DNA from 4 places in the Bradyrhizobium sp. USDA 3311 genome. Region 4 is predicted to be linked to each of the others. Evidence: predicted binding sites of a transcription regulator. Region 4 holds the regulator's gene; each other region holds the start of a gene.

Region 1 (3,681 bases), 5.6 Mb from region 4:
CACCAGCATATCAGCCGCGGGGACGACCCTGCCTTGAATGGAGGGTCGTCATGGCCTGGAGCATCCTGTTCGTCGCCGGTCTTCTCGAGATCACCTGGGCGATCGGCCTGAAATACACCGAGGGTTTCACCAGGCTTGTTCCCTCCGTCATCACGCTCGCGGCGATGGCGGGCAGCGTCATCCTGCTCGGGCTCGCGCTCAAATCGCTGCCCGTCGGGACCGCCTATGCGGTGTGGACCGGCATCGGCGCGGTCGGCACGGCGACGCTCGGGATCATCCTGTTCGGCGAGCCGGCCACCGCGCTTCGCCTGGCCAGCATCGGACTGATCGTTGCCGGTATCATCGGGCTGAAGCTCGTTACTTGACGAAAATCCTGACCGCCCACCAGGTCAGCGCGGCGACGATCGCCGAGGCCGGCATCGTGATCACCCAGGCATAGACGATCGAGCTGGCGACGTTCCAGCGCACCGCCGAGAGGCGGCGGGCGGCGCCGACGCCGACGATGGCGCCGGTGATGGTGTGGGTGGTCGAGACGGGAACCCCGAGGAAGGTCGCCATGAACAGGGTCGCGGCGCCGCCGGTTTCGGCGCAAAAGCCCTGCATCGGCGTCAGTTTCGTGATGCGCAGGCCCATGGTGCGGACGATGCGCCAGCCGCCCATCAGCGTGCCCATCGCCATCGCGGCCTGGCAGGACAGCACGACCCAGAACGGCACCGAGAATTCGCTGCCGAGATGGCCCTGTGAATAGAGCAGCACGGCGATGATGCCCATGGTCTTCTGCGCGTCATTGCCGCCATGGCCGAGCGAATAGAGCGAGGCGGAGGCGAATTGCAGGATGCGGAAGGCGCGGTCCACGGCGAAGGGCGTCGATCGCACCGAGGCCCAGGAGACGATCGCAACCAGCAGCATCGCCAGCAGGAAGCCGACCAGCGGAGACAGCACGATGGCGATCACCGTCTTGGACAATCCGCTCCAGACCGCCGCCGAAATCCCGGCTTTGGCCACGCCGGCACCGAACAACCCGCCGATCAGCGCATGCGACGACGAAGACGGGATGCCGAGCGCCCAGGTCACGAGGTTCCAGACGATGGCGCCGACCAGCGCCGCGAAGATCACGTGGGCATCGACGATCGAGGGATCGATGATGCCGGTGCCGATGGTCTGGGCGACGTGCAGCCCGAACACCATGAAGGCGACGAAATTGAAGAAAGCGGCCCAGAACACCGCGAATTGCGGCCGCAGCACGCGGGTCGAGACGATGGTCGCGATCGAATTGGCGGCATCATGCAGGCCGTTCAAGAAGTCGAACAGCAGCGCGACGGCGATCAGTCCGACCAGGACGGGAAGACCCAACGCAGCATCCACGGCGAGGCCCCTGCCTTAAAGTTTTGGCATGATTTGCGCGGACAACCGCTGCACATTTTTCCGGATCATGCGCTACACTTGCTCGATGACGATGCTGTTGATCTCGTTTGCGACGTCATCGAAGCGATCGGCGACCTTTTCGAGATGGTCGTAGATCTCGACACCGACGATGAAATCCATCGCGTTGCCGTCGCGGTGCTTGAGGAACAGCTCCTTCATCCCGATGTCGTGGAGATCGTCGACCCGGCCCTCGAGCTTGGTCAGCTCTTCCGTGATGGCGGTCAGCATGGCCACGTTCTTGCCGATCTGCTGCATCAGGGGCAGCGCACGGCCGACCAGATTGGCGCATTCGATCAGAAGCCCGCCGATCTCGCGCATCGGCGGCTCGAAGGCGCGGACCTCGAACAGCATCACGGCCTTGGCGGTCTGCTGCATCTGGTCGATGGCGTCGTCCATCGAGGTGATGAGGTTCTTGATGTCGCCGCGGTCGAACGGCGTGATGAAGGTGCGGCGCACCGCCGTCAGCACCTCACGGGTGATGTTGTCGGCATCGTTCTCGAACTGGTTGACGCGCTGGCAATAGACCGGCGTCTCCTCGCCCCCGTTGAGCATGCCCTGGAGCGCGATCGAGCCCTGGATCACGGTCTGGGCATGTCGGTCGAACAGGTCGAAGAACCGTTCTTCCTTGGGCAGGAAAGCGCGAAACCATCGCATCATGGGGATAGACTACCGGTTGGAAATGGCCCGGCCCGGAAGGGCCGTCACGAAACTGTCATAGACCATTTTCGGTCCGCGCGCGTGCCGCCTCACGCTCGCGGTGCCGGATCATCCACCACTTTCACGAAGCGGGTAAATTGACCTTAAATCAATTACTTAGAGCGAACGCCGGAAGTAATGCGCGATTTCACCGACGACGCCGCGGCGGAAGGTGAGCACGCAGATCACGAAGATCGAGCCCTGGATCACCGTCACCCATTGGCCGAAGCTCGCCAGATATTGCTGCATGGCGATGATCACGAAGGCGCCGACCACGGGTCCGAAGATGGTCCCGAGACCCCCGACCAGCGTCATCAGCACGACTTCGCCCGACATCGACCAGTGTACGTCGGTGAGCGAGGCATTTTGCGCCACGAACACCTTCAGCGATCCGGCGAAGCCGGCCAGCGTGCCCGACAGGACGAAGGCCAGGAACTTGTACTGGTCGGTCCGGTAGCCGAGCGAGATCGCGCGCTGCTCGTTCTCGCGGATCGACTTCAGCACCTCGCCGAACGGCGAGTTGATGATGCGGAAGATCAACAGGAAGCCGGCGAGGAAGCCGACCAGCACGACGTAGTACAGGACCGTCGGCTTGGAGAGATCGAGGACGCCGAACATGTGCCCCTGCGGAATGCCCTGGATGCCGTCTTCGCCATGGGTGAACGGCGCCTGGAGGTAGATGAAGTACAGGAGCTGCGACAGCGCCAGCGTGATCATCGAGAAATAGATGCCCTGGCGGCGGATCGAGATGTAGCCGGTCACGATCGAGAGCACGAAAGCACCGGCGACGCCGACGAGGATGCCGAGCTCCGGCGGCAACGCCCACACCTTCAGCGCATGCGCGCTGCAATAGCCGGCCGTGCCTAAGAACATCGCGTGGCCGAACGACAGCAGGCCGCCATAGCCGATCAGAAGGTTGAAGGCGCAGGCGAGGAGCGCGAAGCACAGCGCCTGCATCACGAAGAACGGATAGACCCCCGTGAACGGCACCGACGCCAGCAGCAGCGCCATCACCGCAAACACGATCATCTCGTCACGCATCGCGCGCGGGGTCGCCCGCAGCGTATCGTCCGTCAAGGCTGTCATATCAGGCCGCCCTTCCCGTCAATCCCGATGGCTTCACCAAGAGCACCAGCACCATCAGCACGAACACGACGGTGTTGGAGGCCTCGGGGTAGAAATACTTGGTCAGGCCCTCGATCACGCCGAGAGCGAAACCGGTGATGATCGAGCCCATGATCGATCCCATGCCGCCGATCACCACCACGGCAAACACGACGATGATGAGGTCGGCGCCCATCAGCGGCCGCACCTGGTTGATCGGCGCCGAGAGCACGCCGGCGAGCGCGGCAAGGCCGACGCCGAGACCGTAGGTCAGCGTGATCATGCGCGGCACGTTGATGCCGAAGGCGCGGACCAGCGTCGGGTTTTCGGTCGCGGCGCGGAGGTAAGCGCCGAGCCGCGTCTTCTCGATCAGGTACCAGGTCGCCAGACACACGATAAGCGAGAACACGACGACCCAGCCGCGATAGACCGGTAAGAACATGAAGCCGAGATTCA
Region 2 (3,681 bases), 5.6 Mb from region 4:
CGTCTGCTTGATCGCGACGACATCGGGGTCGCGCGTTGCCTGCTGGAGGAACTGCACCACCACGTCGAAGGATTCGTAGGGGTGATGGACCACGAGGTCCTTCTGCCGGATCGCGGCAAAGATGTCGCCGCCATGCTCGCGCACGCGCTCGGGATGGCGCGGCACGTAAGGGGTGAATTCGAGGTCGGGCCGGTCGAGGCGGGTGAGCTGCGACAGCTCGTTCATGGCGAGCACGCCGTCGACCAGGAAGACTTCGTCATCGGCGGCGGAGAGGGCATGCTGCACGAAGTTGCGCAGCTGCTCCGGCATTTTGGCGTCGATCTCGAGCCGGATCACCGATCCGCGGCGGCGGCGCTTCAGCGCGGTCTCGAACAGGCGGACGAGATCCTCGGCCTCTTCCTCGATTTCGAGCTCGGAGTCGCGGAGGATGCGGAAGGCGCCCTGTCCATGCAGATTGTAGCCGGGGAACAGTCGGTTGATGAACAGGGCGGTCGCCTGCTCCAGCGAGATCAGCCGCATCGTGCCCTCGGACGGCAGGCGGATGAAGCGGTCGATCTTGCCGGGCATGCGGATCAGCGCATTCATCTGCTTGCCGTCGGCGGCGCGCGTGAGCTGGAGCGCGATGGTGAAGCCGAGGCTCGGGATGAACGGGAAGGGATGGGCCGGGTCGATCGCGAGCGGCGTCAGCAGCGGGAACACGTTGTTGAGGAAGTAGTCCTCGATCCAGGTCCGCTCCGCCTTGGTGACCTCCTTGCCGTCCACCAGCACGATGCCGACATCGGCCAGCGTGGCGCGCAGGTCGCGCCAGATCGCCTGCTGGTCGGAAGCAAGCTGGGAGACCGTGCGGTTGATCAGCGCGAGCTGCTCGGACGGCGTCAGGCCGTCGGGGCTGCGCTCGGCAATGCCCTCGCGCACCTGGGCCTTGATGCCGGCGACGCGGACCATGAAGAATTCGTCGAGGTTGTTCGCGGAAATCGACAGGAATCGCACCCGCTCCAGCACGGGATGGCTGGGATTGACCGATTCCTCCAGGACGCGGCGGTTGAAATGCAGCCAGGACAGCTCGCGGTTGATGAATCGCTCGGGGCTCGATGCGATCGCCGGCAGGCTCTCGGTCTCCGGGACTTTTTCTTTTATTTCAACAGCTTGCGCGGAGTCCATGAGAAGTCGGTCCATCCAGTTTGCCCCAATTTGCGACTGACGCGCAAAACCGCCGGGAGCATGTGTTAGGGCGATGACGTTTCGATGACATTGATGTTCCGCCGTTCCGCGCCGTCAAGCGGCGTTGGGGCGGGGTCAGGCGTCGCGGAGCAGTTCGGCGGCCAGCGCCCGGGTCACGGGGCGGCCGAGCCGCAGGGCCTCGCTGTCGAGCAGTTCCACGGCCTGCCGGGCGGCGGCCGAGGATCGCTCCAGGCGGGTGGCGAGGTAGCTGACCACGCTCTCGTCCACGGTGAGCTGGCGGTCGGCGCAGAATTTGACGATCAGGCCGCGGAAGAGCTGGTCGTCAGGAGGCAGCAGCGTGACCACCGGCACTGCGCGCAGCCGCGAGCGCAGGTCGTTGAGCTCGATGTCCAGCGCAGCCGGCACATCGCGCCCCGTGAACAGGACGTAGGCGCCGTCCTCACGGGCGAGGTTCATCAGGTGGAAGAGGGCGCGCTCGTCAAAATCCTTGGCCTTGAGATCCTCGACCACCAGCGCGCCGGTGGCGAGCGCGCCAGGAACGCCTGCGGCGGTCAACGCATTGGCCGTGGTCGAGCGGGCGCCGGCCTCCTCGGCCCAGATCGCGGCGAGATGGCTCTTGCCGCTGCCTTCGGGGCCGGCCAGCCACATGATCCGGTTCGGCCATTCCGGCCAGCCGTCGATCAAGGCGAGGCCGGCAGCGTTGGCGGGGCCTTCGAGGAAATTGTCCCGGCTGAGGCTCTCCGCGTGCGGCAGCGAGAACGCCAATTGTCGGGGGTGAACGCGGCCTGCCACGCTTGCTTTGCTCCATGCCGGACGGCCGGCTTCGCTTGAAAGATTCGACTTGATCGGGCGTGAGTTGGCCTTTTGCGGGGCCGGTTCGCGCTCATTTGGCCTCGATCGTGCTCATGTGCCGGACCCACTCGACGAGATAGAGCGACACGGAGGAGAGCGTGAAGATCGTGACGAGGCCCATCAGGATAATATCATAGGGCGCCGGCTTGAACCCGAAGGCAAGCGCGGCCAGCACCAGCGCCGCGAATGCCACCTGGGCGACGGTGTTGAGCTTCGACACTTTCGACGGCTTCATCTCGACGGGCCGGTCGAACAGCCAGGACACGATCACGGCGGCGACAATCATGATGTCGCGGGATACCACCAGGATCACGATCCAGCGCGGAATCGCGCCCCAGATGCCGAGCGACATATAGATCGAGACCAGCAGCGCCTTGTCCGCGAGCGGATCGAGCAAGGCCCCGAGCTCGCTTGCCATGTTGAAGCGCTTGGCGAGGAAGCCGTCCACGGCATCGCTGATCCCGGCGATCAGGAAGACGGCGAACGCCACCTCCATTTGGCTCGACACGATGGCCCAGACGATGATCGGGACCAGCATGATGCGGCCCAAAGTGATGATGTTCGGAATACTCACGCGGCGCTTCCCGGCACCCGGCCTGACCTCGAATCCGCCCCGTTTGAAGGCTGAACCCGTTGATATCTACATAGTATGGCGCCGAGCGCCATGCGAGCCATTGCGCGTCCCCGGAATTCGACGTAACCAGCCGCAACCCCACTGGAAATCGGGCATGACCGACCGCAAAAACGGCCTCACCTACGCCGATTCAGGCGTCGATATCGACGCGGGCAACCGCCTGGTCGATCTGATCAAGCCGATGGTGCGCGCCACCGCGCGGCCCGGCGCCGACGCCGAGATCGGCGGCTTCGGCGGCCTGTTCGACCTCAAGGCGGCCGGTTTCAGGGATCCCGTCCTGGTCGCCGCCACCGACGGCGTCGGAACCAAGGTCAAGATCGCGATCGAAACCGGCCTGCATGGCGGCATTGGCATCGATCTGGTCGCCATGAGCGTCAACGACCTCGTGGTGCAGGGCGCCGAGCCGCTGTTCTTCCTCGACTATTTCGCCTGCGGCAAGCTCGATCCGGAGGCGACCGCCTCGATCGTCGCCGGCGTCGCCGAAGGCTGCCGGGAATCCGGCTGTGCCCTGATCGGCGGCGAGACCGCCGAGATGCCAGGCCTCTACAAGGACGGCGACTATGACCTCGGCGGCTTTGCCGTCGGCGCCGCCGAGCGCGGTACGCTGTTGCCGCGCAAGGACATCGCCGCAGGAGACGCCGTGATCGGTCTTGCCTCGTCGGGCGTGCACTCCAACGGCTTCTCGCTGGTGCGCAAGATCGTCGAGCAGTCCGGTCTCGGCTTCGAGGCGCCGGCGCCGTTCGCGCCTGTCATGACGCTCGGCGGCGCGCTGCTGACGCCGACGAAGCTCTACGTCAAATCCTGCCTGCGCGCGATCCGAGAGACCGGCGCGGTGAAGGGGCTCGCCCACATCACCGGCGGCGGCTTCACCGACAACATTCCGCGCGTGCTGCCCAAGAACCTTGGCGTCGGCATCGATCTGGCGCGGCTGCCCGTGCTACCGGTGTTCAAATGGCTGGCCGCGCAGGCCGGCATCGCCGAGCTCGAAATGCTGCGCACCTTCAACTGCGGCA
Region 3 (3,681 bases), 2.8 Mb from region 4:
TCGTCATAGGTGATGATGACCGCGGTCTCGCGCCACTCCGGCTGCTTCTGGAGGAAGTTGATCAGCTCGACATTGCCCACCTGCTCGTCGAGCGGATCGGAATTGCCGGCGTGACCGTCCTGGAAGGCCGGCATCTTGATGTAGGAGACGGCCGGGAAGTTGCCGGCCTTCACCGCGGCGTAGAAGTCCTCGAGATCGTAGTTGTGGTTGGCCGGATCGACCTTGCCGTTGAAGTCGTGGGTATGGCCAATCGCCTTGACCGAGCTCGGCCGCGCATGGGTCGGGTTGGCGGTCGACTTGTAGTACTGGAAGAAGGCGTGGTGCGGACTGTAGTCCACGATGGTGCCGTTGACGTTGCTCGAGAAGGTGCTGCGGCCGCAACCGGTGGTGCCGTTGGCGTTCTTGAGCGTCAGGTCGAAGCCGCCCATGAAGCTGCCCCAGCTGATGCGCTCGTCGTTGAGCAGATCGCCGATGTTCTTGCTGGTCATCAGCACGGTGCTGGTCGTGCTCGAGCAGGAATCGTAGGCAGGATCGGTGTCGCCGATCAGCGTCAGGCCGCCCTGGCCGTCGGCGATCGAGGACGAGGTGCCGACGACGTTCTGCGCGCCGTTGGTCTGGCCGGAGACCACTTCCAGCATGCCGGGCGTGGACGGACCGAACGTGTCGGTCCAGTGATTGTCGCTCATGGCGAAGTGCTGGGCGTAGTTCCAGAAGGCCGTGATAGTGTTGCCGTCGAAATAGCCCATCACCTGGCCGTTGGTGCCGAACGCGCCGGCGCCGCCGGCCGTGCCGCGGCCGGTGAATTTCGGGAACAGGTCTTCCTTGCCGTTGTCCACCGCCTGCTGCTCGGGCGTGTAGGCATGGTTCTGCGAGCGCGTGTTGGCCTGGGTGCGGTCGAGACGGAACGGATCCGTCGCGCCGGTGCCGTTGGCCGGGCTGTTGTTCGGGTTGTTGACCAGCAGGTTCGCCGTGACGAGGTTGTTGACCTTCGGCGTGTGCGGCTTCGGCACGAAGGGTATGGAGCCCGACGGATTGGCCGCGTTCGGATATGTCGCGAAATAATGGTCGAACGAGCGGTTCTCGTTGAAGATGATCACGAGATGCTTGATCGGCGTCTCGGTGTGGAGGTCATGCGGATGACGGTGATGATCGCGATCGTGGTCATGATCGCGGTCCCGACCGAAATCGTCCGCGAGAACAGGCATGGCGCACGCGAGTGCCGTCGCGGCCGCGAAAATCGCGGCCGTCGTCAGAAATCTGGATTTCATTGTTGTGTTGCCCCGAAGGATTGACGCCGACCCCGGGAACGTTAATGGCGCGCGATGACAGAGCTGTGTCAGTTTGACGCAAGAGACACTTTGCGCAGTTGTTCAGACAAGATTTTCTACACGGGCGATTTGCCCGAAGCTGCCTTCCTTGACCCTCATGGTGAGGAGCCCGCCACAGCGGGCGTTTACTCGGTGCGGATCGGAGAATCCTTCAGGCCATTGTTGTCATAGGCCTTGCGCAAGGTGCCGTTGATCGTCGCCTCGTTCATGAATTTGGTGACGAAGGTCAGCGCCAGGCTGTGGCCGAGCGGCACCGCGACGGCTGTCACCGTCTTCTTGAACGTCTCGTCCAGCACCTTTGTACCGGGAATCTTCTGCGCCATCTTGTTGAGCTGGTCGCGCGACAGCGCGAAGGCGTCGATCTCGCCGCTCTTCAGGAGGCCGAAGATCTCGTCATAGGTCTGATAGCCGGTGACCTCAGCGTTCCTGAGATGCGCGACAGCGCCACGCATGGTGGTGGTGGCGTTGACGGCCGCGACCTTGATGCCGGGCTGGTCGAGCGAGGCAAAATTGGTCACGTTCGAACCAGCCTTGACGATGTAGGTGGCGTCCGCGACCTCGTAGATCGGCCCGAACATCATCTTGCTCTCGCGCTCGGGGTCCTTTGGCAGCCAGGTGACATCCCAGGTGCCTCTGCTGGCCGCGTCGGTGATCTGTCCGGAATTTTGGTGCACGACATATTCGACACCAACGCCGAGCTGGGCCGCCATCTCCTTGCCGAGGTCCACCGGCACGCCGGCATAGCCGGTTTCCGTCCTGGTCGACCAGAATGCGCCGCCTGCGGGGCTGATTGCGATCGCGACCCGCAGCTTGCCGGTCGGCGCGATCTCGTCCTTCAGCCCATCGGCTAGCGCGGGCATGGCAACCGCCGCCGCGAGAACGAGACCGGAGAGGGCCGATTGGACGGACGCGGACATGTGATGTTCTCCTCGCGTTTTCTTGTTCTCGTCGTCCCGACCGCTTCGCTTCCGCCACACGACCTTTGACACAATTCTGGTCGATCGTGCGCGCGGTGAAAAGCGGTTTGTCATGACAAACCTGTCAAAGGCCACACCGCCGTTCGCCGTGCAAGGCCGACGACCGCCATGGCTATGGTGTTCCACGGCCGGACATTTGTTGGTAGCCTGCCGCACCGACAGACAGCAATCGGGGGCCACCGAATGACGCGCGCGAATCCCGCATCTCCCGCACATCGCAATGGAGCGTGGAGACATGTTGGACGGGCGCTAGCCGCCACGGCCGCCGTGATCGCGCTCGCCGGCTGCGAGGACAAGAACGCCTACGTGGCTCCGCCCCCGCCCAAGGTGGACGTGGCGACGCCCGTGCAGCGGCCGGTGACGCGCTATGTCGAGGCCACCGGCAACACCGCGCCGATCAAGAATGTCGACTTGGTGGCGCGCGTGCAGGGTTTCCTGCAGTCGATCGACTACCAGGACGGCACCTTCGTCAAGCAGGGCACCCAGCTCTTTACCATCGAGCCCGAGACCTACAAGCTGAAGCTCGAGCAGGCGCAGGCGGCCGAGGCCGGCGCCCAGGCCTCGCTCCGGCAGGCCGAGGCCGACTTCAAGCGGCAGACCGAGCTGGTGCAGCGCCAGGCGGTCTCGCAGTCGACCCTCGACACCTCGACCTCGACCCGCGAAAACGCGCAGGCCAATCTCCTGCAGGCACAGGCCAACACCAGGATCGCCGAGGTCAATTACGGCTACACCAAGGTCACCGCGCCGTTCGACGGCGTCGTCAGCGCCCACATGGTCTCGATCGGCGAGCTCGTCGGCGTCTCCTCCCCGACCCAGCTCGCGACCATCGTCGCGATGGACCCGATCTGGGTGAACTTCACCGTCAACGAGCAGGACGTGCTACGCATCCGCGCCGAAGCGGCCCGCCGGGGACTGACGCCCACCGACCTCAAGCAATTTCCGATTCAAGTCGGGCTCCAGAACGAGACCGGCTATCCGCATGAAGGCAAGCTCGACTACGTCTCGCCGACCCTCAACCAGTCGACCGGTACGCTTGCCGTGCGCGGCCTCGTCCCCAACGACAAGCGGGTGCTGCTGCCCGGCTATTTCGTCCGCGTCCGCGTGCCCTTCGACCAGGAGAAGGGCGCGCTCCTCGTTCCCGATACCGCGCTCGGCAGCGACCAGGGCGGCCGCTATCTGCTGGTGGTCAATGGCGACAACGTCGTCGAGCAGCGCAAGGTGCAGATCGGCCCCACCGATAACGGCCTGCGCGTGATCGAGAGCGGGCTGAAGCCGGACGACCGCGTCGTGATCGCGGGGCTGCTGCGGGTGATCCCGGGCCAGAAGATCGACCCGCAAGTGACGAAGATCGAGCAGCCGCAGGCGTCTGCCAAGTA
Region 4 (3,681 bases):
TCGACCAGACCAACATCCTCGACGGCAAGCTCGACCTCAACCTGCTGCGCGCCCGCGTCGGCATGGTGTTCCAGAAGCCGACGCCGTTCCCGATGACGATCTACGAGAACATCGCCTTCGGTATCCGCCTCTACGAGAAGATCTCGAAGTCCGAGATGGACGACCGCGTCGAGAAGGCGCTGCGCGGCGGCGCGCTGTGGAACGAGGTCAAGGACAAGCTCAACGCCTCCGGCCTGTCGCTCTCCGGCGGCCAGCAGCAGCGCCTCTGCATCGCCCGCACCGTCGCGGTGCGGCCCGAGGTGATCCTGTTCGACGAGCCCTGCTCGGCGCTCGACCCGATCTCGACCGCCAAGGTCGAGGAGCTGATCCAGGAATTGTCCGAGAACTACACGATCGCGATCGTCACCCACAACATGCAGCAGGCGGCGCGCGTCTCCGACAAGACCGCGTTCATGTATCTCGGCGAGCTGATCGAGTTCGACGACACCAGCAAGATCTTCACGTCGCCGAGCGACCGGCGCACGCAGGATTACATCACCGGCCGGTTCGGCTGAGGAGACGGGACATGGGTTCTGAACATACCGCAAAGGCCTTCGACACCGACCTCCAGGAGCTCACCCGGCTCGTCGCCGAGATGGGCGGGATCGCCGAGCGCATGATCGTCGATTCCGTCGACGCGCTGATCCGCCGAGACGTCGCGCTCGGCCAGCGCGTCGTCGCCACCGACACCGAGCTCGACGCGCTGCAGAAGCGCATCGAGGAGCGCGCCGTGCTCACCATCGCCCGCCGCCAGCCGATGGCGGTCGATCTGCGCGAGATCGTCGGCGCCATGCGCGTTGCGACCGATCTCGAGCGCATCGGCGACCTCGCCAAGAACATGGGCAAGCGCGTCGCGGCGCTGGAGACGGATTTTCATCCGCTCAAGCTGTTCCGCGGCCTCGAGCACATGACCGACCTCGTGCAGCAGCAGGTCAAGTCGGTGCTGGACGCCTATGCCGCGCATGATCTGCCGGCGGCGATGGCGGTGTGGAAGGGCGACGAGGAAGTCGACGCCATCTGCACCTCGCTGTTCCGCGAGCTCCTCACCTACATGATGGAGGATCCGCGCAACATCTCGTTCTGCATCCATCTGATGTTCTGCGCCAAGAACATCGAGCGGATCGGCGACCACGCCACCAACATCGCCGAGACCGTGTTCTACATGATCGAGGGCCAGGCGATCACCGACAAGCGGCCGAAGGGCGACATGACGACCTTCGCCACGACGGTCCCGAATACCTGAAGACTTAAGGAGCGACGACACCATGGGCGCACGCATTATGGTGGTTGAGGACGAGGAAGCTCTCACCGAGCTTCTCCGCTACAACCTCGAAGGCGACGGCTATGATGTGGAGACGGTGATGCGCGGCGACGACGCCGACACCCGCCTCAAGGAACACATCCCCGATCTGATCGTACTCGACTGGATGCTGCCGGGACTGTCAGGCATCGAGCTGTGCCGCCGGCTGCGGACCCGGCCCGAGACCAAGCAGCTCCCGATCATCATGCTCACCGCGCGCGGCGAGGAGAGCGAGCGGGTGCGGGGTCTTGCGACCGGCGCCGACGACTACATCGTCAAGCCGTTCTCGGTGCCGGAGCTCCTGGCGCGCGTGAGGGGCCTGCTGCGGCGCGCAAGCCCGGAGCGGCTCGCAACGGTGCTGGCCTATGGCGACATCGAGCTCGATCGCGACAAGCGCCGCGTCGCGCGCTCGGGCCGGCCGATCGACCTCGGCCCGACCGAATATCGCCTCTTGGAGTTCTTCCTGGAGCATCCCGGCCGCGTGTTCTCGCGCGAGCAGCTGCTCGACAGCGTCTGGGGCCGCGACATCTACATCGACGAGCGCACCGTCGACGTCCACATCGGCCGCCTGCGCAAGCTGCTCAATCTCGGCCGCGAGCAGGATCCCATCCGCACCGTCCGCGGAGCCGGCTACGCGCTGGATGATCGCTTTGCGAAGGCGGAGCAGACGTAGGGTTTGCAGGCGTTGGTTTAGCGGGCTACAGCCACACTCTCAGTGTCGTCCCGGACAAGCGTAAGCGCAGATCCGGGACCCATAATCACAGGGCGTGGTTGTCGCGCGAAGAAGGTAACTCCGAGTCCCCGTAGCCACATCTTGCGGTGGTTATGGGTCCCGGATCTGCGCGCGCTTCAGGCGCGCTTGTCCGGGACGACATCGAGTTTGTTGGGCCGTCAACGCGTGACGGCCGTCACTCGATTTCAGAACAAACTCACCGCGAGGGCTTCGCCGGTGCGCGCCGGCGATCCGCGGCGGGCTGATATGCCACGCGCGAGTGCTGCGCGCAGTAGGGCAGGCCCGACAGCGCCCTGCCGCCGCAGAAGAAGAAATCCGGGCTCGAGGGATCGCCGACCGGCCAGTGGCAGGTCGCCTCGTTCAGCTCCAGCAGCGACAGCCGCTGGCTCATCGGCACCACGTTGTCGTAGGTGACCGGTTCGGCCTCCACCTCGACCTCGAAGGCCTGCGCCAGCGCGGTGTTGCCGCGCGCAATGGGGCGGCTCACCCGCATCATGTGCTGCGCGGGGCGCGCCTTGCGCGGCCGCGGAGCCGCCGATGAGGGGCTCTTGGCGCGGCCGGATAGGCCGAGCCTGTGTACCTTGCCGATCACGGCATTGCGGGTCACGTTCCCGAGCTCGGCTGCGATCTGGCTGGCCGATAATCCGGCCTCCCAGAGCTTTTTCAACTGCTCGACGCGATCGTCGGACCAGGTCAAAACCGTCATTGCACCCTTTCCCTCGCCGTGCGGCTGCCATCCTGGCGCCTCGCGGCGAATGCCTAAGCCTCGAAAAACCCGTGCCGTCAGAATCCCTTAAGGCTCGCCGGGCGCGCCGATAACGCCCGAACGTCTACGCCGGTACATGAGGACTTAGAGGATCAGAAACACTGCACGAGATGTCGTATCTGACAAGCCAAACGCTACAATATGGCGTGACTCACGCGCAAGAGTCCGCCGACTCGCTTCCACATGTTCCGTGGCGAAAACCCCGCAATTTCGGCTCCGCAAGACTACGGATTCAGCGTTTCGCGAGGCTTTCGGGCGGCATTGACACCGGTTTCACCAGGCATAAGATAGTGTCACGTGCCGCCCTTAAAAGGCGGCACGTTTCGTTTTCCGGGCCGGTCAATGGTGCGCTGCGTGAGCGTGTTCAGGCCGTCCGCAACATCAAGTGATCGTCATGACTAACAGCGCAGCGCCGCATTTGCTTCCCGTTTTCGCCAGATCCGACCTCGGTTTCGAGCGCGGCGAAGGCTGCTGGCTGATTGCGACCAATGGCGATCGCTATCTCGATTTTACCTCGGGCGTCGCCGTGAACGCGCTCGGCCATGCCCATCCCGCGCTGGTCAAGGCGCTGCAGGAGCAGGCCACAAAACTCTGGCACATGTCGAACCTGTTCCAGAGTCCGGACGGCGAGAAGCTCGCTGCGCGCCTGTGCAATGAAAGCTTCGCGGACTTCGTGTTCTTCTGCAATTCCGGCGCCGAGGCGCTGGAAGGTGTGATCAAGCTGGTCCGCCATCATCACTTCTCCAAGGGGCATCCGGAACGTTACCGCATCATCACCTTCGAAGGCGCCTTCCATGGCCGCACGCTGGCGACGCTGGCTGCGACGGGATCTGCAAAATATCT

What was found. Region 4 encodes PhoB, which activates phosphate uptake and scavenging genes when phosphate is short. Its sites were predicted from a motif close to TGTCATNNANCTGTCAT; they were not measured.
Region 1: the regulator PhoB is predicted to act here: its motif matches at 2,125-2,141, upstream of ACVWW6_RS31960 (DUF47 domain-containing protein).
Region 2: the regulator PhoB is predicted to act here: its motif matches at 1,235-1,251, upstream of ACVWW6_RS31575 (RNA degradosome polyphosphate kinase).
Region 3: the regulator PhoB is predicted to act here: its motif matches at 1,323-1,339, upstream of ACVWW6_RS17750 (phospholipase C).

What each region holds. Positions count from the first base shown of each region.
Region 1 is NZ_JBSSFI010000001.1:6,618,840-6,622,520, forward strand. Features, by position in the region: gene sugE (quaternary ammonium compound efflux SMR transporter SugE) at 51-365, shown strand; gene ACVWW6_RS31955 (inorganic phosphate transporter) at 358-1,365, opposite strand; gene ACVWW6_RS31960 (DUF47 domain-containing protein) at 1,438-2,082, opposite strand; gene ACVWW6_RS31965 (branched-chain amino acid ABC transporter permease) at 2,239-3,207, opposite strand; gene ACVWW6_RS31970 (branched-chain amino acid ABC transporter permease) at 3,209-3,681, opposite strand, start outside.
Region 2 is NZ_JBSSFI010000001.1:6,535,396-6,539,076, reverse strand. Features, by position in the region: gene ACVWW6_RS31575 (RNA degradosome polyphosphate kinase) at 1-1,161, opposite strand, end outside; gene ACVWW6_RS31570 (P-loop NTPase family protein) at 1,297-1,974, opposite strand; gene ACVWW6_RS31565 (CDP-alcohol phosphatidyltransferase family protein) at 2,066-2,608, opposite strand; gene purM (phosphoribosylformylglycinamidine cyclo-ligase) at 2,763-3,681, shown strand, end outside.
Region 3 is NZ_JBSSFI010000001.1:3,737,617-3,741,297, reverse strand. Features, by position in the region: gene ACVWW6_RS17750 (phospholipase C) at 1-1,268, opposite strand, end outside; gene ACVWW6_RS17745 (ABC transporter substrate-binding protein) at 1,454-2,245, opposite strand; gene ACVWW6_RS17740 (efflux RND transporter periplasmic adaptor subunit) at 2,489-3,681, shown strand, end outside.
Region 4 is NZ_JBSSFI010000001.1:969,795-973,475, reverse strand. Features, by position in the region: gene pstB (phosphate ABC transporter ATP-binding protein PstB) at 1-554, shown strand, start outside; gene phoU (phosphate signaling complex protein PhoU) at 566-1,282, shown strand; gene phoB (phosphate regulon transcriptional regulator PhoB) at 1,305-2,012, shown strand; gene ACVWW6_RS04740 (GcrA family cell cycle regulator) at 2,269-2,778, opposite strand; gene ACVWW6_RS04735 (aspartate aminotransferase family protein) at 3,233-3,681, shown strand, end outside.